DNA from 3 places in the Pantoea sp. SYBGC1 genome. Region 3 is predicted to be linked to each of the others. Evidence: predicted binding sites of a transcription regulator. Region 3 holds the regulator's gene; each other region holds the start of a gene.

Region 1 (7,147 bases), 150 kb from region 3:
CCGGCCATCGGTGGTATAGATCAGGCCTGCGTCCACAAACCCGTCACGGACCGCGTTGTAGACCAGGCCGGGATCCATCTGGCGGATTTGCGGGCGATCGAGCGGTAGCTGATAAACGTTTTGCAGCGGCTTCAGGCCATCGGAGCGACCAGCAAACTCCAGGTCGAGTCCCAGCCGCCAGTTATGCTCCGGATCGCTGGCGCGCACTTGCTTCATTCTGCTGACCAGCTGCGACAGGGTGGTAATACCCTCCTGCTCTGCGCGACGACGCTGCATGGCGAAGGCGTAGGTGTTGTTCATCGGTGCCGGTTCAAGCCAGACCAGGCCCAGTTTTGCATCCAGCTTTTTTACTGTTTCCCACGCCTGTTCAGGGGACATGGGCTTACTGATGTGGTTGAAAATAATGAGCGAGGTGCCGGTATATTCCCATGTCATATCGATCTGTTTATTGATCATGGCATTACGGCTGATGGTGGTCGCAATATTGGTCTTAGGGACGATCGTAAACCCGTTTTTCTGCAGCCATAAAACGGTCAGGGCAGACAAAATATGCTGCTCTGTAAAGCTTTTGGTTGAGAGCGTAACGGGCGCAGCCGCCAGCGCTGACTGATTAAGCAGTAGCGCAGCGCTCAGGGCCAGCACAGCGCCGCGCAGCCGGTGGAAAAACAGCCTGGTGGGGGTCATCAGAACGTGCTCCATGAGTTAAGTTGCAGCGTGTGGCGAAAGAATGCGGCCCAGCGCGGCCAGCAGCATATCCAGGATCAGCGCAATCAGCGCGGTGGCGGCCGCACCCAGAATCAGCGTCGGGAAATCGTTCAGATAGATCCCGGGGAAAATCAGCTCGCCGTAGCTGCTGGCGCCTATTAAAAAGGCCAGCGGCGCGGTGCCGACGTTAATCGCGGTGGCGATGCGCACACCGGCTAACATCACCGGCAGCGCGTCCGGCAGCTCAACCCGGCGCAGCCGCTGCAGGCGGGTCATGCCAATGCCTTTAGCCGCCTCAGTCAGCGCCGGCGGAACCGCGCACAGGCCGGCATAGGTATTGCGCACAATGGGCAGCAGCGAGGCGAGAAACAGCGCAATCAGCGCCGGTCGCTCACCGATGCCTACGACGACCATGGCCAGCGCCAGCACGGCCAGAGGCGGGAGAGTATTGCCGACGTTGAATATCTGCATAACATATTCCGCCTGACGTCGCGCAAAAGGGCGGCTCAGCACAATCCCGGCAGGGATCCCCACCAGCAGGGCGCAGAGCATGGACCAGAAAACCAGCCAGAGATGCTGCTGGCCAAGATAGATCAGATCGGTCTGGCGGGCGCGCAGCGTGTCCGGACCAATACCCCAGATCAGAAGCGCAACGAGTAGCGTAAGAGTGAGAAGAGCCAATCCGGTGCGCCGGATCAGCGATGCGTGAGGCATAACCGTTTTCTCCCTGAATAAACAAACTATCAGCTATGATTGCTCTGCTGAGCGGCAGGATAAGGGGCCGCTTTCGATAGCAAAATTTTATGGTTAAAGTGTGTGTTGCCTGCGTTAACCCTGCATAAATTCACAGATAATTAACCTGACGGCTAAAAGTCTATAGCAATCTCTGATCGGCAAAGCCAGCATTTAACGCAAAAAACAGCTGACAGAACGTGGTCAAAACCGTCTGCAGCCCGCACCGGGTACGGGATGGTATGACAATAAAAAAAATTCATCGAAAAAGGTTACCCTGTCACATAAGCACGGACTGTGTGGCGGGATAAGAGAGAGTAAAACAGTATAAGGAGCGTTATGTCAGAGCACGCTGAAGTTTTGCGCAGCCATCGTCCATGGATCCTGTTTGCCTGTATGCTGGCCATGTTTATGGCCGCGATTGAGGTGACGATTGTGGCGACGGCGATGCCTACGATCATTGCCGATCTGGGTGGCTTTGCGCAGTTTGGCTGGGTATTTTCTATTTATCTCCTGACGCAGGCGGTCAGCGTGCCGCTTTATGGCCGTTTAGCTGATATATGGGGACGTAAGCGGCTCTTTTTTGTCGGGGTATCGCTGTTTTTGTTCGGCTCAGTGCTGTGTGGCTTTGCTCATACCATGACGTGGCTCATTCTGTTCCGCGCGTTTCAGGGGCTGGGAGCGGGTGCCATTATGCCGCTGACGACCACCATTGTGGCGGATATCTACTCCCCGCGTGAACGCGCCACCGTTCAGGGCTGGCTCTCCAGCGTCTGGGGCGTGGCGGCAATTATCGGGCCGCTTAGCGGAGCGTGGCTGGTGCAGCACTTCAGCTGGGGGGTGATCTTTTGGGTCAACGTACCGATAGGGCTGATCTCCATGCTGCTGCTGGCGCGTTTCCTGCCCGCCCGCCCGGTCTCCGCAGCGGGTGCGCTGAATATTACCGGCAGCTGCTGGCTGATGATCAGCGTCACTGCGCTGCTGGTGGCGCTGCTGCAGGCGGAAGCGCTCGGCTACTGGCTGCTGCCGTTTCTGCTGCTGGCAGGCGTGGCAGGCTGGCGTCTCAAACGGCACGAACAGCAGACGGCGGCACCGCTTTTCCCGCTTGCGCTGTGGCGCAGCCGTCTGATTGTGGCAGGCAACGCCGGTAATCTGATTATCGGCGCCACCATGATGGGCATTAGCGCGTTTCTGCCCACCTGGATCCAGGGAATTACCGGCGGTACGCCGCTGCAGGCGGGCAGCGCGCTGGCGATGATGTCCATTGGCTGGCCGATTGCCAGTACGCTCAGCGGTCGCCTGATGCTTGTGACCTCCTATCGCTTTACCGCTCAGCTTGGCGCACTGTTACTGATCGCCGGCAGCGTGCTGCTGCTGCTGCTCCACGCGGAAAGTTCCGTGCTGCAGGCGGGCTTTACGGCCTTTGTTATCGGCACCGGCATGGGCATGACCAGCACCACGTTTCTGGTCTCCGTGCAGAACCATGCGCAGTATGAGATCCGCGGTATCTGTACCGCCTCTATTATGTTCAGCCGGATGCTTGGTTCAGCGCTGGGAACCGCACTGATGGGGGCGGTTTTAAACATCAATCTGGCGCAGCGGCTGCCGCAGGCGGAGGACCCGATGCAAAAAATTATGTCGCCGGAGAGCCGTGAGGCGCTGCCGGTTGCAGAACTGCAGCTCTGGACGACCCAGATTGCCGCATCGCTGCACTGGGTATTTATCGTGGCTTTGCTGATCGCGCTGCTGACGGTATGGATCGCCTGGCTTATGCCGCGTCAGCGACCGGAGATGGAATAGACGAGAAGAAGCGGGGCAGCAGCGGCGGCTGCCCCGGTTGCAGGTTACTGCGCTGACATATCCTGAGAGCTGCCGGCGCCGTCAGGTGCGCTACCCTCCGCATCCCGCATATTCTTTTTATAAACAATTTTTTGCGTATCGTTTTCACAGTGGCCGACCACCTGACCACCCGCCTGCTCGGCCTGATCGTTCGGCACGATATCCAGCGTAAAATCTGACTCCGCCACGCCATTACTGACAATTTTTTTACTGATATCGGCGCGAACGCTGTCGCAGGAGGCCTGAGCCATCAGCGGCAGCGTCATCACACCCAGCAGCAGTACCAGAGAACCCTTTTTCATCGCAAACTCCTTGTTGACTGTTTCTCTGAACACTATAGCAGCAGCGCCGCGTTACGGCGCGACCGGACGACCAGTGCGGCGGTCGAGGCAGCGCAGGGTATTCTCTTCCCAGTAAGCATTCACGTTGTAGCTCTTGTCGCAGGCGTCGCGGGTATCAAACGCGCGGTCCGCTTTGTCGAACTCTTTCTCTGTCCGGGTATTAATCTTGCTGCGCAGATTACGCGTGTCGTTCCACTGCTCTTTACTCTGGCGGGCGGCTTCATTGCTGGCCGCGCTATTGCCATCTTCCACGATCAGACGATCGGTGCGGGCAGTGGCAAAGGGAGCACTGAGCAGCACGCTGGCCGTCAGCAGCGCCGTAAACAGAACGGAAGCATAGTGTTTCATGATGTTGTCCTTTAGTCAGACCCGGTCAGCCGGGCAAGGCTGTTGCCGTAACAGCGGCTAGTATATCATCCTGCTTTTGCTGCTCACCAGCGGTGTGCAGCGCGTTGAGGGAACAGAGAGCAGGATTATGCTGATCAAGACCGCACTATTATTTTTCATTACGGCTGTCGCAGAGATTGCGGGCTGTTTCTTGCCCTGGCTCTGGCTGCGTAAAGGGATGAGCGCCTGGCTGCTGTTGCCGGCTGCGGCGAGTCTGGCGCTGTTTGTCTGGCTGCTCACGCTGCATCCGGCGGCGAGCGGGCGGGTGTACGCGGCGTATGGTGGTGTCTATGTGTTTACGGCTCTGATCTGGCTGCGCGTGGTGGATGGGGTGCGGCTGAGCGCATGGGACTGGGCGGGCGCGCTGATAGCGCTATGCGGGATGCTGATTATTGTCACCGGCTGGGGAAAAGCGTAACAGCGTCACCCGGTACTATCAGGTGACGTTGTCACACGCGATTACGCGTCTTTATGCACCTTCAGCCCGGCGGTGGTCTGGCTGACCGGCATAATCTCCAGCGTGTTGATATTGACGTGCGCTGGCAGCGTGGTTACCCAGTAAACGGCCTCGGTAACATCCTCTGCCGTCAGCGCCGTTGTGCCTTCATACACCGCGCCAGCGCGATCGTCATCGCCTTTAAAGCGCACATTAGAAAACTCCGTTCCGCCGACCAGACCCGGCTCGATATCGGTTACGCGCAGCGCGGTGCCGTGGAGATCGGTACGCAGATTCAGGCTGAACTGGCGCACAAACGCTTTGGTTGCACCATAGACGTTGCCGCCCGCATAGGGCCAGCTTCCGGCAATAGACCCGATATTGACAATATGCCCGACGTTGCGCTCTACCATGGCAGGCAGCAGCGCCCGGGTCATGAAAACCAGGCCTTTGGTATTGGTGTCGATCATGTTTTCCCAGTCATCAACGCTGGCTTTGTGGGCTGGCTCAGTGCCCAGCGCCAGGCCGGCGTTGTTGACCAGTACATCAATGTTGCGCCACTCTGCCGGCAGCGCAGCGATGACCTCCTCGATAACGGCACGATTACGCACATCGAGCTGAACGGTATAGAGGTTTTCACCCAGCTCATCCTTCAGCGCCTGCAGTCGTTCGGCGCGCCGCCCGCTGGCGATTACTTTATGGCCTGTGGCAATGAAGCGACGGGTAATACTTTCACCAAACCCTGCAGTGGCACCGGTAACAAAAATAATCATCTCACTGTTCCTTAACTGTTTTCAGGTAGTCCGCGTTTAACCATATCACCATCATTCTTCGCCTGCTGAAAAAAAGCGACCGGCAAACGCTCCGTCGCCGGAATGCGTTAACCGGGTGCAGGGGCGCACCGCGCTGATGCATCATGGGGCAGCGTGAGCGGTCGCCATTAAATCTTAACGCCGGCGCAGATACGCGTAATCGGTTGCGCATTCGGTTGCCTCTCTTTCAGGCTAACCTTATGATTTAGCAGATAAATAAACCGTTCCTGGCACGTCTTTTGCACATTCATCTTATCTTACTGAGAGGATGAGTTATGAATGCTGACAACGAGACGCTGCTGCGCGCCAGTTTTTTTGATTTTACCCGCACGGTGGATCAGCCAGAGGCGCTGAGTGACGCCGCACGCTATCTCGCTGATGGTCTGCTCACGCTGCGTGCAGGAAAAATTGTCAGCCTGGAAAGCTGGAGCAGTGCGGCGGCGCGGGTGGATAGCCGGCGGGTCACGGATCTGCGCGGCAAGCTGATTGTGCCGGGGTTTATCGATACCCATATTCACTATCCGCAGACGGAAATGATGGGCGCGTTTGGCGAACAGCTGCTGACCTGGCTGAATAACTATACCTTTCCGGTTGAGCAGCAGTATCACTGTGCAACCCATGCGGCTAAGATGTCCGGTTTTTTCCTGCAGCAGCTGCTGGCTAACGGTACCACTACCGCACTGGTGTTTGGCACAGTGCATCCGCAGTCGGTTGACGCGCTCTTCAGCGCGGCGGAGCGGCTCAGCATGCGACTCATTGCCGGTAAAGTGATGATGGACCGCAACGCGCCGGACTACCTGACTGAAACCCCCGAAACGAGCTATCAGCAGACGCGGGCACTGATAGCGCGCTGGCACCGGCGCGGCCGTCTTGGCTATGCGCTGACGCCACGCTTTGCGCCGACCTCTTCGCCACAGCTGCTGGAACGGGTGCGTCAGCTGCGGAGAGAGTTTCCCGATACCTGGCTGCATACGCACCTGAGTGAAAATCCGCAGGAGGTGGCGTGGGTCAGAGAGCTTTTTCCCGAGCGCAACGGCTATCTTGATGTCTATCACCACTATCAGCTCACTGGCGCACGCAGCGTATTTGCCCACTGCCTGTATCTGCAGGATCATGAGTGGCAGTGCCTGCACGACACCGGTTCAGCCATCGCGTTTTGTCCTACTTCAAATCTGTTTCTGGGCAGCGGGCTGTTTGATCTCAAACGCTGCTGGCAGGAGAACGTGCGCATGGGGATCGGCACCGACGTCGGCGCTGGCACCACTTTTAACCTGCTGCAGACGCTGGGCGAGGCGTATAAAGTCGGGCAGCTGCAGCACTATAAGCTGACCGCCTGCGAAGCGCTTTATCGCGCCACGCTGGGCGGGGCGCAGGCGCTGGATCTCGACGATAAAATTGGCAATTTCACGCCCGGCAAAGAGGCGGATTTTGTGGTGCTGGATCCGGCCGTATCGCCGCTGCAGCAGCTGCGTCATGGCAACAGTAAAGATATCTTCGAGCAGCTGTTTGTTCTGATGACGCTGGGTGACGATCGCAACATTGCGCAGACCTGGGTAAATGGCCAGCCGGTGTGGCAAAAAGAGACGGCGGGTAGCACGCCGGGTTGTTGCCCGCACCCCGGCGTGCCAGGATAAAGGCTCTCTGCCGCAGGCTATTGCGGCGTTGCTGATTATCAGGAGCGATAATGAACCGATCCGCCAATCCCTTTTTTAGCGCCAGCACGCTGCCGTATCAGGCGCCGCCGTTCGATCAGATAAGCGAAGACGATTTTCTGCCGGCGCTGGAAGCGGGCATCGAAGAGAAGCGCCGCGAAGTCGCCGCGATTATCGCAAACCCGGCGCCACCGGACTTTGCTAATACCTTTGAAGCGCTGGAGCGCAGCGGCCTCTTACTGA
Region 2 (7,147 bases), on a different contig from region 3:
ACGCAGGAAGCGCTGATGCAGGAACTCTCCTCTGGTGAAAAGGCGTGGATCAATGCACAGCAGGATTTTATGGAGGCGGCCACGCAAATCTGGACGCTACGTCAGAGCGTGCTCAAGCTGACCGGTGAAGCGGATCGGGGCCTCTCTTCGCTGCGTCTGCATCCGGCATCAGGCCGGTTGCGCTCCACGCTATTTCCCGATATTCAGGCGGTCTGTGACGCCGAGCCGACGCTGGTCTGGTCATGCGCACTTTCACCCGGAACCGGGCATCTGCGACTTTGGGAGATTGACGCGCAGCAGCAGTGGGTTGCGCTGCGGGATATTGAAATGAATAAGCCAAACCTGGATCCACATACGCTGCGCCTGACCAGTCTGCCCGGCGAACGCATAGCCGGGCAGCAGGAGATGCGGCAGCTTTGAATCGGGTGGCCGCACAGGCCACCTGAAGCGTCAGTGCGCGTCGATAAACGCGATTTTCAGTGCAAACAGCAGCGCAACCACCACCACGCAGGGGCTGATTTCACGCCAGCGTCCGGTGCCCAGCTTCATCACGCAGTAGGCGATAAAGCCCAGCGCGATCCCTTCTGTAATTGAGAAACTAAACGGCATCATCGCCGCGGTGACAAAGGCCGGCACCGCTTCGGTGAGATCGTCCCAGCGTACGCGCGACAGCGATGCCGTCATCAGTACTCCGACATAGATCAGCGCGCCCGCCGCCGCATAGCCCGGCACCATCGCCGCCAGCGGCGACAGAAATATTGCCAGCAGGAACAGCAGCCCGGTGATGACCGCCATCAGCCCGGTGCGGCCACCAATGGCAACGCCTGACGAACTCTCAATATAGGCCGTCACCGATGACGTCCCCGCCAGCGCACCCGTGACGGAGCTGATGCTGTCCACATACAGCGCCTGCTTCATACGGGGAAAGGTGCCCTTTTCATCGGTCAGACCCGCTTTATCCGTTACGCCAATCAGCGTACCGGAGGAGTCAAACAGATTGACCAGCATAAAGGAGAAGATCACGCCTGCCATGCCGATATTGAATGCGCCTTTGATATCCACCGCGCCCGCCACCGCAGAGATTGACGGCGGTGGCGCAAAGAAACCGGTAAACCTGACATCTCCCAGCGCAAGCCCGATGCTGGTCGTGACCACAATTGAGACCAGCACCGCCGCGTGAATATTACGCGATGCCAGAATGGCAATAATGAAGAAGCCGAGCGCGCCCAGCAGAACACTGTGCGACGTCAGATCGCCGACGGCCACCAGCGTCTCCGCGTTTGGCACAATAATGCCGGCATTTTTCAGCCCCATCATTGCGATAAACAGGCCGATACCGGCGGTGATCCCGGTGCGCAGGCAGAGCGGTATATTAGCTATCATCCAGTAGCGCACGCGCAGCAGCGTCAGGATCAGCAGCCCCAGCGCGCCCCAGAAAATGGCGCCCATCCCTATCTGCCAGGAGTAACCCATTGCCCCCACCACCACAAACGCAAAAAAGGCGTTCAGGCCCATCGCAGGTGCCAGCGCAACCGGCAGATTCGCTATCAGCCCCATCAGAATGCTGCCAAAGGCGGCAATCAGACAGGTAGTGACAAACACCGCCTGGGTATCCATACCGGCAGCGCCGAGGATTTGCGGGTTAACAAAGACGATGTAAACCATCGTCAGAAAAGTGGTGAACCCGGCAATCACTTCGGTGCGTATCGTGGTTCCGTGTTCCTGCAGTTTAAATATGCGCTGCAGCAGGCCCTGAGTCTTCATTTTGCTGTTCCGCTGAAAAATTTATCGCCGCGTATCCTATAGGCTTTATTCCGGTAAAACACGGAATTTTCGCAACCGGTTGCCTGCTGCTGCCTGTGGCAATCCAGGCTAGAGTAAAAGCTGAAGCGTTATCAGAAGGATAGTGGGCGATGACAGTGGAGTGTGTGTTCTTTGATTGTGACGGCACGCTGGTTGACAGCGAAATGCTCTGCACGCAGGGCTATGTGAATACGTTTGCCCGCTACGGCATCACGCTGTCGCTGCAGCAGATGTTTGAGCGGTATAAAGGCGTAAAGCTTTACGACATTATTCGCGACATCAGCGAAGAGTATCATCAGGCGCTGCCGGTAGCAGAGGTGGAGCACGCCTATCGCATTGAAGTCGCGCGCCTGTTTGAGCAGGAGCTGCAGCCGATCGGCGGTGCGCCGGAGCTGGTGGCGCGGATCCGCGTTCCGGTGTGCGTGGTCTCTAACGGACCGGTAAAGAAAATGCAGCATTCGCTGGGTCTTACCGGCATGCTGCCGTGGTTTACCGATCGCCTGTACAGCGGTTATGACATTCAGGCATGGAAACCCGATCCGCAGCTGATGTTCCACGCCGCAGAGCAGATGCAGGTGCCGATTGAACGCTGCATTCTGGTGGATGATTCCGAAGCGGGCGTTCGCGCCGGCATTGCGGCAGGCATTCCGGTGTTTTACTACTGCGCCGATGCGCATAATCCCGCAATCGATCATCCGCTGGTAACGCGTTTTGATGACATGGCGCAGCTGCCTGCGCTGTGGCAGGCGCGCGGCTGGACGCTGCTATCAACCGGCGAGGTTCTGTAGGGGGCGCATTTATGCGCCCCGGGCGTAAGGCGGCAACATCGCCTGACGCCAGGGCGGCATGAATGCCGCCCCTACGGATGCCCCTGCAATATTCTGTAGGGGGCGCATTTATGCGCCCCTCGCATACGGCGGACGGCATCGCCTGATATCAGGGCGGCATGAATGCCGCCCCTACGGATGCCCCTGCAATGTTCTGTAGGAGGCGCATTTATGCGCCCCTGATATACGGCGGCGGCATCGGCTGACACCAGGGCGGCATGAATGCCGCCCCTACGAATGCCCTGCAATATTCTGTAGGGGGCGCATTTATGCGCCCCTGGTGTGCGGCGGACGGCATCGCCTGATATCAGGGCGGCATTAATGCCGCCCCTACGGATGCCCCTGCAATGTTCTGTAGGGGGCGCATTTATGCGCCCCTGATATACGGCGGCGGCATCGGCTGACATCAGGGCGGCATGAATGCCGCCCCTGCAATGCCCCTGGAGAAGTTCTGTAGGGGCGCATTTATGCGCCCCAGATATACGGCGGCGGCATCGCCTGATACCAGGGCGGCATTAATGCCGCCCCTACGGATGCCCTGCAATATTCTGTAGGGGGCGCATTTATGCGCCCCGGGCGTGACGATTGCGTCTGAGGCTGCCCTTGGCATGCGCGCAGGCTATCAGCCTATCGCGCCCAGCGAATCTTCATTGCTTTGCTTTTTAGGCAGCAGAAACAGCGTGGCGAAAATATCCAGCAGATAAATCAGCGCCAGCAGCGTAATAGCGGCGGTGAAGGAAATCTGCGTAGCCAGCGCGCCAATTACCAGCGGACCAAAACCGCCGACGCCGCGCCCGAGGTTAAACAGCACATTTTGCGCGGTAGCACGCGCCTGCGGCGGGAACGTATCGGAGATCAGCGCGCCATAGCCGCCAATCATGCCGTTAACAAACATGCCCATGATGGCGCCGGTAAACAGCATTACCGTCGGATCGCGCAGCTGCGCATAGACCACCACCATCACCACGGCACCGAACTGGTACAGCAGAAAGATTTTCCAGCGGGCGAAGCGATCGGCCAGTACGCCAAACAGCCAGATACCCAGGGTCATGCCCACTACCGTCACCGCGGTCCACAGCCCCGATTTTGTCAGGCTGAAACCAAAGCTGGAGGAGAGATAGCTCGGCATCCAGATCATCAGACCGTAATAGCCAAAGTTCTGTACCGAACAGAGGATAAAAATACCCAGGCTCGCTTTACGGGTGGCGTGGTCAGCAAACAGCAGCTTTATGCGGGCGGTAAACGAGAGGGCCGGTACGTTTTTCACCTCTCTTGTAAAGCTCTCCGGCTCACCCATACTGCGCCGCAGCACGAATGAGAGCAGTGCCGGCAGCATACCCACCAGAAACATGCCGCGCCAGCCAATCACGCTGAGCAGCGGCGGCGTAATAAAGGCGGCCAGCAGCACGCCGAGCTGCCAGCCGATGCCGACCCAGGCCGACGCCCGGTTGCGCTTCTCCTGCGGCCAGGCTTCGGCAATCAGCGCCATACCGATACCAAACTCGCCGCCCAGCCCCACCCCGGCCAGAGTCCGGTACGCCAGCAGATCCCAGTAGCCCTGCGCCACCGCGCACAGGCCGGTAAACAGTGAAAACATCAGTATCGTTACCGTCAGGATACGGATCCGGCCATAGCGATCGCTGAGATGACCAAACAGAATACCGCCGATCACTGCACCAATCAGCGTCCAGGTCACCAGCGAGCCCGCCTCTGACGGGTCAAGCATCAGTGACACGCTGATGGCCGGCAGCATAAAACCGAGGATCAGCAGATCAAATCCATCCATGGCGTAGCCGCTGATTGCGGCCAGCATCGCTTTAGCCGGCGTAACGGCTGGTTTAGCAGAGCGGGAAAGGGACATAAAAGAGCACCTGGCGAAAAAAAGTGCGCCAAGTATAAAGAGCGGGCGGCGGAGTGACCAATCAGAAATGGTAATGGCTGCCGCACAGGCAGCCGGAGGAGAGGGTCAGGTAGGGCGATTGCTGCCGTCGTCGCCGGAGAGCAGTTCATCCAGCCGGTCGCCGCCAACGTGACGGAAATCCTGCCCTTTAACAAAATAGAAGATAATTTCGCAGATATTCTGACAGCGATCGCCGATACGCTCGATCGCGCGCGCGCAGAACAGGGCGGTCAGCACGCTGGGGATCGTGCGCGGATCTTCCATCATGTAGGTCATCAGCTGGCGCACGATGCCTTCATACTCTTTATCCACTTTTTTATCTTCACGGTAGATAGTGATGGCAGCACTGAGATCCATGCGCGCAAACGCATCCAGCACGTCATGCAGCATCTGCACCGTGTGATGACCCAGCGATTCCAGGCTGACCAGCAGCGGCAGATGCTGCTGACCAAACTTCTCCAGCGCGGTGCGGCTGATTTTTTCCGCCACGTCACCAATACGCTCCAGTTCAGAGATCGCTTTGATAATGGCCATGACCAGTCGCAGGTCGCTGGCGGTAGGCTGACGCTTGGCGATAATACGCACGCACGCCTCATCAATCTCTACCTCCATCATATTGACCTTCTGGTCGCCTTCAATCACCCGGCGTGCCAGCTCCGCATCCTGATTATGCATGGCGGTAATGGCGTCGGTGAGCTGCTGCTCCACCATGCCGCCCATGATCATCACCTGCGTGCGAATATGCTCCAGCTCGGCATTAAACTGACCGGAGATATGTTTATTAAGATTTAAATTATCCATGAGTCTCTCCTGAATCAGCCGTAACGACCGGTGATGTAATCTTCAGTCTGCTTCTGCGCGGGTTTGGTAAACAGCGTATCGGTGTCGCTGAACTCAATCAGCTCGCCAAGATACATAAACGCCGTATGATCGGAGCAGCGGGCGGCCTGCTGCATGTTGTGCGTCACAATCACCACGGTGTAATCCTGCTTGAGCTCGGTGATCAGCTCCTCAATGCGGCCGGTGGAGATCGGGTCCAGCGCCGAGCAGGGCTCATCCAGCAGCAGCACTTCCGGCCGGATAGCGATACCGCGCGCGATGCAGAGACGCTGCTGCTGCCCGCCGGAAAGACTGTAACCGCTCTGATGAAGCTTGTCTTTGGTTTCGTTCCACAGCGCGGCTTTGGTCAGCGCCCACTGCACGCGCTCATCCATATCCGCGCGCGACAGCTTCTCAAACAGGCGCACGCCGAAGGCGATATTGTCGTAAATTGACATCGGAAACGGCGTTGGTTTCTGAAAGACCATGCCGACGCGCGCGCGCAGCAGGGCGATATCCTGGTGCGACGCGAGAATATTGTCGCCATCCAGCAGGATCTCACCTTCTGCGCGCTGCTCCGGGTAGAGTGAATACATTTTATTAAACGTGCGCAGCAGCGTGGATTTCCCGCAGCCCGACGGACCGATAAACGCGGTGACCTGATTGCGGGCAATATCCAGGTTGATATCTTTCAGCGCGTGGAACTTACCATAATGAAAGTTCAGATTACGCACCTGGATTTTACCGGCAGAAGGGGTTGCCATACTCATTGCTCATCTCTCTTATGCAGCGCCGCCAGAGCCGCGCCGGAAAATTAGTGTTTGCCTTTGGCGAAAATCATGCGGGCAACAATGTTCAGCAGCAGCACGCACAGCGTAATGATCAGCACGCCAGCCCACGCCAGGCTCTGCCATTCGGCAAACGGGCTCATAGCGAACTTGAAAATGGTGACCGGCAGGTTGGCCACCGGCTGCATCATGTCAGTGCTCCAGAACTGGTTAGAGAGCGCGGTAAACAGCAGCGGAGCGGTTTCACCTGCGATACGCGCAATCGCCAGCAGTACGCCGGTAATGATGCCGGAGACAGACGCTTTCAGCGTGATGGCTGAGATCATCTTCCACTTTGGTGTGCCCAGCGCGTATGCCGCTTCGCGCATGCTGTCCGGCACCAGCCGCAGCATATTCTCGGTGGTACGGATCACAATCGGGATCTGCAGTAGCGCCAGCGCCGCAACGCCTGCCCAGCCGGAGAAGTGCTGCATCTGTGATACCACAATGGTGTAGACAAATAGTCCGACCACGATAGAGGGCGCGGAGAGCAGAATGTCGTTAATAAAGCGGATCACCTCTGCCAGCCAGTTTTTACGGCCATACTCCGCCAGCCAGATCCCGGCCATAATGCCCAGCGGCGTCCCGAAAAAGGTGGACCAGAAAATCAGCAGGCCGCTGCCCGCCAGCGCATTTGCCAGTCCGCCGCCGGCGGTGTTGGGCGGCGGTGTTGATTCGGTAAACAGCGACCAGCTCAGCCCGTCGATACCTTTAGTCACCGTGGTGAACAGGATCCAGATCAGCCAGAAGAGGCCAAACGCCATGGTCAGCAGCGACAGCGTCAGGGCGATTTTATTTTTTGTACTGCGCCACGCCTGCATTTTGCGGCGCGACGCTTCCAGCTCAGTACGGCTCTGCATTTCAATTGCGGTCATGAACGGGCCCCTTCACTTTTTGCCAGCCGCAGGATCATCAGCTTCGAGATCGCCAGGACGATAAAGGTGATCACAAACAGGATCAGGCCCAGCTCC
Region 3 (7,147 bases):
GGCCAGCAGCTGTTTACTGAGCAGGGGCTTATTATGGGCTGCCTGGGCGTCAAGCTGTCGGCTGAGGTATGCGATCTCTCAGAGCCGATGCGCGATGCGCTGCAGCGCGGCGCCAGCGCCATTATTGCCGCTTACGCACACTGCCTGACCGAGGCTGCGGCTGAACAGCCGCTGCTATTTAATCAGACTCCGGTGCAGCTTGCGCAGCGTTGCTACCTGCTCTGGCTGGGCGCCAGCCTGCAGAGTAAAATTTCCCGCGAGCCCGATCCAATTAATCTGGCACTCAGCACTATCGAACAGTGGCTTAACGGCCCGCATTTTTAAAACAGATGTTTATAGACGACCGGTCTAATAGAGGAATTACTATGGCGAGCAAACAGCTATTTTCCCCGCTGAAAGTGGGTGCAGTTACCGTTCCTAACCGCGTATTTATGGCACCGCTGACGCGGCTGCGCAGCATTGAGCCGGGTGATGTTCCCACGCCGATGATGGCTGAGTACTACCAGCAGCGTGCCGGAGCGGGCCTGATCATTACTGAAGCGACGCAGGTCTCTTTTCAGGCTAAAGGCTATGCGGGCGCACCGGGCCTGCATACGCAGCAGCAGATTGATGCCTGGAAGATGATCAACGAAGGTATTCACGCTGCTCAGGGCCACGTTGCGGTTCAGCTGTGGCATACCGGCCGCATTTCGCATTACAGCGTGCAGCCCGAGGGCAATGCACCGGTTGCGCCGTCTGCCCTGCCAGCCGGTACCCGTACCTCGCTGCGCGCCGCTGACGGCAGCGTGTATCGCGAAGAGACCTCCGTGCCGCGCGAACTGACCGTCGATGAAATTAAACAGATTGTGCAGGATTTCGGCCAGGCTGCAGCCAATGCCCGCGAGGCTGGCTTTGACCTGCTTGAGCTGCACTCAGCGCACGGCTATCTGATGCACCAGTTCCTGTCGCCTGACTCAAACAAGCGGGACGATGAGTATGGCGGCTCGATTGAAAAGCGCGGCCGCTTTGCGCTGGAAGTGGTGGATGCCGCGATCGCCAACTGGTCTGCCGATCGCGTCGGGATCCGCGTTTCACCTGTCGGGGCGTTCCAGAACCTGGAAAATGGCCCGGATGAAGAGGAAGCTGCGCTCTGGTATATCAGTGAACTGGGCAAACGCGGCCTGGCCTATCTGCACCTTTCTGAGCCAGACTGGGCGGGTGGCAAACCTTACACTGATGCGTTCCGCGAAAAAGTCCGCGCGGCTTTCCCCGGTGTGATCATCGGTGCCGGTGCCTACAGCGTGGAAAAAGCGGATGATTTGATCGCGCGCGGCCTGATTGATGCCGTGGCGTTTGGCCGCGACTTTATTGCCAACCCGGACCTGGTTGCCCGCCTGCAGCAGGATGCTCCGCTTAACCCGCAGCGCCCGGAGAGTTTCTACGGCGGCGGTGCGGAAGGTTACATCGACTACCCGACGCTGTAACCGGCAGCTGCCGCATAACGATGCGGCAGCCCCGTCACCCGCTATACTTGTACTGTTTCTGCGTCAAAATCTGACCATGTTAAAAAAGAGGATGTTATGCGTTTACTTCACACCATGTTACGCGTTGGCGATCTGCAACGCTCAATTGACTTCTATACCCGCGTACTGGGTATGCGCGTGCTGCGTCAGAGTGAAAATGCAGAATATAAATATACTCTGGCATTTGTTGGCTACACCGAAGAGAGCGAAGGTGCGGTCATTGAGCTGACCTATAACTGGGGTACGGAAAAATATGACCTCGGTAACGCCTATGGTCACATCGCGCTGGGCGTGGACGATGTCGCCGCCACCTGCGAGCGCATCCGCAGCGCGGGCGGCAACGTCACCCGTGAGGCGGGCCCGGTTAAAGGTGGCAGCACGATTATTGCGTTTGTTGAAGATCCCGATGGCTATAAAATTGAGCTGATTGAAAACAAGCATGCCGGCAATGGTCTTGGTAACTGATGCCTGACGCCAGCCCGCAAATTTGCGGGCTGGTTTTTCTCATCTGCTGCACCCTCCCGCCTTTTTTGCCATAATGCGCGCTGCCCTTTTCACTGCTATGAGATCCTGATGTCTGAATCGAACGCCCAGAACGCCCTTAACCAACGCTTTCGCGGCTTTTATCCGGTAGTTATTGATGTTGAAACCGCCGGTTTTAATGCGCAGACTGATGCACTGCTGGAGATTGCCGCCACGACCCTGAAAATGGATGAGGATGGCTGGCTGCAGCGTGACGAAACCCTGCATTTCCACATCGAACCCTTTGCAGGTGCCCTTCTTCATCCTGAAGCGCTGGCGTTTACCGGTATCGATCCTGCAAACCCGCTGCGCGGCGCAGTGAGCGAATATGAAGCGCTGCACGCCATCTTTAAACAGGTGCGCAAAGGGCTCAAAGAGAGCGGCTGCAACCGGGCGATTATCGTGGCGCATAATGCCAACTTTGATCACAGCTTTGTCACGGCGGCGGCTGAGCGTGCCAGCCTGAAGCGCAACCCCTTCCATCCGTTTGCCACCTTTGATACGGCAGCGCTGAGCGGGCTGGTACTGGGACAGACGGTGCTGGCGAAAGCGTGCAAGGCGGCAGGTATCGATTTTGACAGCACGCAGGCGCACTCGGCGCTCTATGATACAGAGCAGACGGCAATGCTGTTTTGCGAGCTGGTAAACCGCTGGAAGCGTTTAGGTGGCTGGCCGCTGGCGCTGAATGACGCTGAAGCAGAGAGCGAAGCCGCAGGCGAAAGCGCGGCAGAGTAAGAGAATAAAAAAGGCCGGCGCTGCGCCGGCCTTTTGATTTATTCCGCTTCTTTGTGCTTCTCAGCGGTTTCTTTGATCAGCGGCTGAAGTTCACCGCGCTGGAACATTTCAACGATGATATCGCAGCCGCCGACCAGCTCACCATCCACCCACAGCTGCGGGAAGGTTGGCCAGTTAGCGTATTTTGGCAGTTCAGCACGGATATCAGGATTCTGCAGGATATCGACATACGCGAAGCGTTCGCCACAGGCAGAGAGCGCCTGAACAGCCTGAGCTGAGAAGCCGCAGCTTGGCAGTTTTGGCGATCCTTTCATATACAGCAGGATCGGGTTTTCTGCGATCTGGCGCTGAATTTTTTCAACAGTACTCATTTTTGCCTTCCTTAATTCTTCACTTCGTGTTTGTTTATTGTAGCGACTTCATCCCGCGACTGAAATCGGGAATTTGCCTCGTTGCGGCATGAATCGCCATGTTTGTTAAGTTTGCCGCCACGGGCGTATGACGAAGTGTGTATTAATACACGATTAGCAATAAATATGCTGCGTTAACCGCCTGAAACCGCTCATTTTTGCTGCACAGCCCTTGTGTTGATGGATTTAATAAAAAAGACCTTACCTTTTGTAAAAAAAGTGGATTAGAATCAATCCGGCGCTGATCGCTGATCAGAATTTTCTAATATTGCCGCGGTCTGCTTCTGCAGCCTGCCGAACCTGTAACCGGACTATGCGTTTACTGATTACGCTTTTCATACTGGCTTTTGCTCAGCTGTTTTTTAACGTGGCCGCTGCTTCACCGCACAAGCCGGTTAACGCCAGCCTGCAGAAAGCGGAGAAAAAGAGTGCGCGCGACGATGAACGCCGCAAACGACGTCCGGTTAAAACCTCGGCTAAAAAAACACGCGTCACGCCCGTACAAAAAGTTAAATCGAAAAAAAGCCTGCACGCAGAACCGCCTGTGACTTCCCGTACCGCCCGTAAAAAAGCGCCCGCCCTCTCTGCCAGCAAAAAATATGGTCATCAGCGTACCAGCCGGAAAACAGCGGCAGCGGAAGAGAGTAATGATGCGCTGACCGGTATCAGGCTCAGCAAATCCCACCGCCTGCGCTATCAGAAGGCGCGTGAAACCGCCATGACTAAACTTATGGGCCAGCTGGGCAAACCTTATCAGTGGGGTGGCACCTCTCCGCTTACCGGATTCGACTGCAGTGGCCTGGTCTGGTACGCCTATAAAGATCTGGTCCGTTTCAAGCTGCCGCGCACGGCCAATGAAATGTATCATCTGCGCGATGCCGCTCCCATCAAGCGCGAAATGCTGGAGAAAGGCGATCTGGTGTTTTTCCGCATCAATAATCGCGGCACAGCCGATCATGTTGGCGTTTATCTGGGTAACGGCAAATTTATTCAGTCGCCGCGTACCGGCAAAGATATCCAGATCAGCGCGCTGGGTGAAGATTACTGGCAGAAGCACTATGTTGGCGCACGCCGCATGATGACGCCTAAAACCATTCGTTAGCAGTTGCGCAACATGCCGCGCGCGTCCCGGCCTGACTACACGCCAGTTGTCGGACTCTAAATATTTTCATCTGACCGCAGGTAAAAATCTCGTTTTATGCCCCTTGCCTTGCTAGAATCGCCGCCTTTCGTTGCGCAACACCTTTTGCGCACGCTGCTGTCATTATCTGTTGCGGTTAATTACTCGCCCTGAATCAGCCATTTTTACGCTGGAATGAGGCAGAAAACCCTGCGCAGACGCAAACGTTTAACACTATACTTATCATAAAGTTGCGATAGGTTTAAGAGGTCCATTTTCATGGCAACAATTAAAGATGTGGCAAAACGCGCTGGCGTATCAACGACCACGGTTTCGCACGTCATCAATAAAACGCGCTTTGTCGCTGAAGAGACGCGTAATGCCGTGTGGGAGGCGATTAAAGCGCTGCACTATTCTCCCAGCGCCGTGGCGCGCAGCCTGAAGGTTAATCACACTAAAACACTGGGGTTGCTGGCAACGTCCAGTGAAGCCCCCTACTTTGCTGAAATCATCGAAGCAATTGAAAATCACTGCTTCGCTCAGGGCTACACGCTGATTCTGGGCAACGCGCACAATGACCTGCAAAAGCAGCGCGCCTATCTGTCGATGATGGCGCAAAAGCGGGTAGATGGCCTGCTGGTGATGTGCTCTGAGTATCCGGACGATCTGCTTCAGATGCTGGAAGAGAATCGCAATATTCCGATGGTGGTCATGGACTGGGGCGCTTCCCGCGGTGATTTTACCGATACCGTGCAGGATAATGCCTTTCAGGGCGGCTACCTGGCCGGTCGTTACCTGATCGAGCGCGGTCATCGCGATATTGGCGCTATCCCGGGCCAGCTGGAGCGCAATACCGGCGGCGGACGGCACGCCGGCTTCCTGCAGGCGATGCAAGAGGCGGGGATCGCGGTGCGTGCGGAGTGGATCGTGCAGGGCGATTTTGAACCTGAGTCGGGTTATCAGGCGATGCAGCAGATCCTGAGCCAGAAGCAGCGTCCTACCGCTGTGTTCTGCGGCGGCGACATCATGGCAATGGGCGCGATCTGCGCCGCCGATGAGATGGGCCTGCGCGTTCCGCAGGATATTTCGGTGATCGGCTATGACAATGTGCGCAACGCCCGCTACTTTACGCCGGCGCTGACGACAGTGCATCAGCCCAAAGCTCAGCTGGGTGAAAAAGCGCTGGAGATGCTGCTGGACCGCATTACCAGTAAACGCGAAGAGCCGCAAACGATTGAAGTTCAGCCCAGCCTGATTGAGCGTCGCTCGGTCGGGGATGGTCCGTTTCGCGACTATCGCCGCTAAGCGCGGCGCTCGCTGAGCCACTCATGATTTAGCGTCTCAGCATCTCCCAGGTATTCCAGCAGCCAGGCCAGCGCCGGCGACGCCCGCTGCCCGGCCCAGCTGACGCAGCAGGGACTCTCCGGAAAAGGCTGCGGCAATATCAGCTCCACCAGCGCGCCGCTATCCAGTAGCGGCCGCGCCAGGTGTCCCGGGATCATCCCTACGCACAGGCCAGCCTGCAGGCAGTCGATTCCGGTTTCCCACTCCGGCACCACCAGCCGGCGCTGATTATCCAGCGTCCACGTCATACGGCGCGGTAGCGCGCGCGACGTATCTTCCAGCACCAGCGACGGCCAGGCGCGCAGCGCCTCTTCGTCAGGATGCGCGCTCTGCGCCAGTGGGTGATCCGGACTGACCACGCAGCGCCAGTTAAGGGCGCCCATATCCTGAAAAGCAAAGCGTCCGCCAACCGGGATCGCCTGCGTGGCACCAATGGCTACGTCAACCCGGCCATCAGCCAGCGCATCCCATACGCCGTTAAACACTTCATAGCTGATGATCAGCTCCATATCGGGAAAGTGGCGATAGAAATCTTTCACCAGCTGGCGCGTGCGCTGCGGCTTGACGATACAATCAACGGCAATAGTGAGCTGGCCGCGCCAGCCGTTGGCCAGCTGCTGACACTGCCGTCGCGTCGCCAGCATTTTTTTGATAACAGAGCGGCCTTCACGCACAAAATGCTCGCCGGCTGGCGTCAGAACCACTTCCCGATGCTGGCGTTCAAACAGCTCCACGGCCAGCCAGCTCTCCAGCTGCCTGATGGTATAGCTGATAGCAGAAGGCACGCGGTGCAGCTCCTGCGCTGCCGCGCTGAAACTGCCGGTGCGGGCGACGGCGTCCGCCACCTCAAGCGCATATTCAGACCACATATTTTTGCCTTCAAAAAATTTAACAGCACTCTGCAAATATTAGCGTTTCACAAAGCTGACTGCACCCTTTTACACTCCTCCGCGTTTCCCTGCCGAATGAGAAAAATAGTGATGTCATCTAAAGGATTTCTGCCCTATCTGGCGCTGCTGAGCATGCTCGGCTTTCTCGCCACGGATATGTATCTGCCCGCATTCAGCGATATGCAGCGTGATTTTGCCACCGCTCCGGGTGTTATCAGCGCCAGCCTGAGCCTGTTTCTGGCGGGCTTTGCCTGTGCGCAGGTGGGCTGGGGACTCCTCTCTGACCGAATTGGCCGCAAACCGGTTTTACTGGCGGGCCTCTCAATATTTGCCCTGAGCTGTCTGGCCATGCTGTGGGCCGACAACGTCTGGCTGATGCTGGCACTGCGCTTTATTCAGGCTGTGGGCGTCTGTGCCGCCGCCGTGAGCTGGCAGGCGCTGGTTATCGATCGCTACCCTAAAGCGCAGGCCAATAAAGTGTTTGCCACTATTATGCCGCTGGTGGCGCTCTCTCCTGCTCTGGCTCCGCTGCTGGGTGCCTGGCTGATGAGTCATTTTCACTGGCGCACTATTTTCCTGGTGCTGACGCTGATTACGCTGGTGCTGCTGGCAGGTACCCTCAGA

The links. The regulator PurR, encoded in region 3, represses purine synthesis genes. The targets are predictions, from matches to a motif close to CANGCAAACGTTTGCNTG.
Region 1: guaD (guanine deaminase) is a predicted target of PurR. The motif match lies at 5,418-5,435, and genes of this name have one in related genera.
Region 2: AC2CF9_RS11880 (NCS2 family permease) is a predicted target of PurR. The motif match lies at 1,833-1,850, and genes of this name have one in related genera.

What each region holds. Positions count from the first base shown of each region.
Region 1 is NZ_JBXUNM010000001.1:496,266-503,412, reverse strand. It holds gene AC2CF9_RS02340 (glycine betaine ABC transporter substrate-binding protein) at 1-684, opposite strand, end outside; gene AC2CF9_RS02335 (ABC transporter permease) at 703-1,419, opposite strand; gene AC2CF9_RS02330 (MDR family MFS transporter) at 1,777-3,237, shown strand; gene AC2CF9_RS02325 (DUF1161 domain-containing protein) at 3,282-3,578, opposite strand; gene AC2CF9_RS02320 (DUF1283 family protein) at 3,630-3,965, opposite strand; gene AC2CF9_RS02315 (YnfA family protein) at 4,093-4,422, shown strand; gene ydfG (bifunctional NADP-dependent 3-hydroxy acid dehydrogenase/3-hydroxypropionate dehydrogenase YdfG) at 4,464-5,213, opposite strand; gene guaD (guanine deaminase) at 5,528-6,886, shown strand; gene dcp (peptidyl-dipeptidase Dcp) at 6,937-7,147, shown strand, end outside.
Region 2 is NZ_JBXUNM010000006.1:35,473-42,619, reverse strand. It holds gene AC2CF9_RS11885 (4'-phosphopantetheinyl transferase family protein) at 1-420, shown strand, start outside; gene AC2CF9_RS11880 (NCS2 family permease) at 451-1,764, opposite strand; gene yieH (6-phosphogluconate phosphatase) at 1,914-2,591, shown strand; gene AC2CF9_RS11870 (MFS transporter) at 3,253-4,491, opposite strand; gene phoU (phosphate signaling complex protein PhoU) at 4,597-5,331, opposite strand; gene pstB (phosphate ABC transporter ATP-binding protein PstB) at 5,346-6,119, opposite strand; gene pstA (phosphate ABC transporter permease PstA) at 6,164-7,051, opposite strand; gene pstC (phosphate ABC transporter permease PstC) at 7,048-7,147, opposite strand, start outside.
Region 3 is NZ_JBXUNM010000001.1:343,084-350,230, reverse strand. It holds gene AC2CF9_RS01695 (TetR/AcrR family transcriptional regulator) at 1-324, shown strand, start outside; gene nemA (alkene reductase) at 366-1,463, shown strand; gene gloA (lactoylglutathione lyase) at 1,560-1,967, shown strand; gene rnt (ribonuclease T) at 2,076-2,759, shown strand; gene AC2CF9_RS01675 (Grx4 family monothiol glutaredoxin) at 2,798-3,130, opposite strand; gene AC2CF9_RS01670 (C40 family peptidase) at 3,483-4,271, shown strand; gene purR (HTH-type transcriptional repressor PurR) at 4,569-5,594, shown strand; gene punR (DNA-binding transcriptional activator PunR) at 5,591-6,502, opposite strand; gene punC (purine nucleoside transporter PunC) at 6,611-7,147, shown strand, end outside.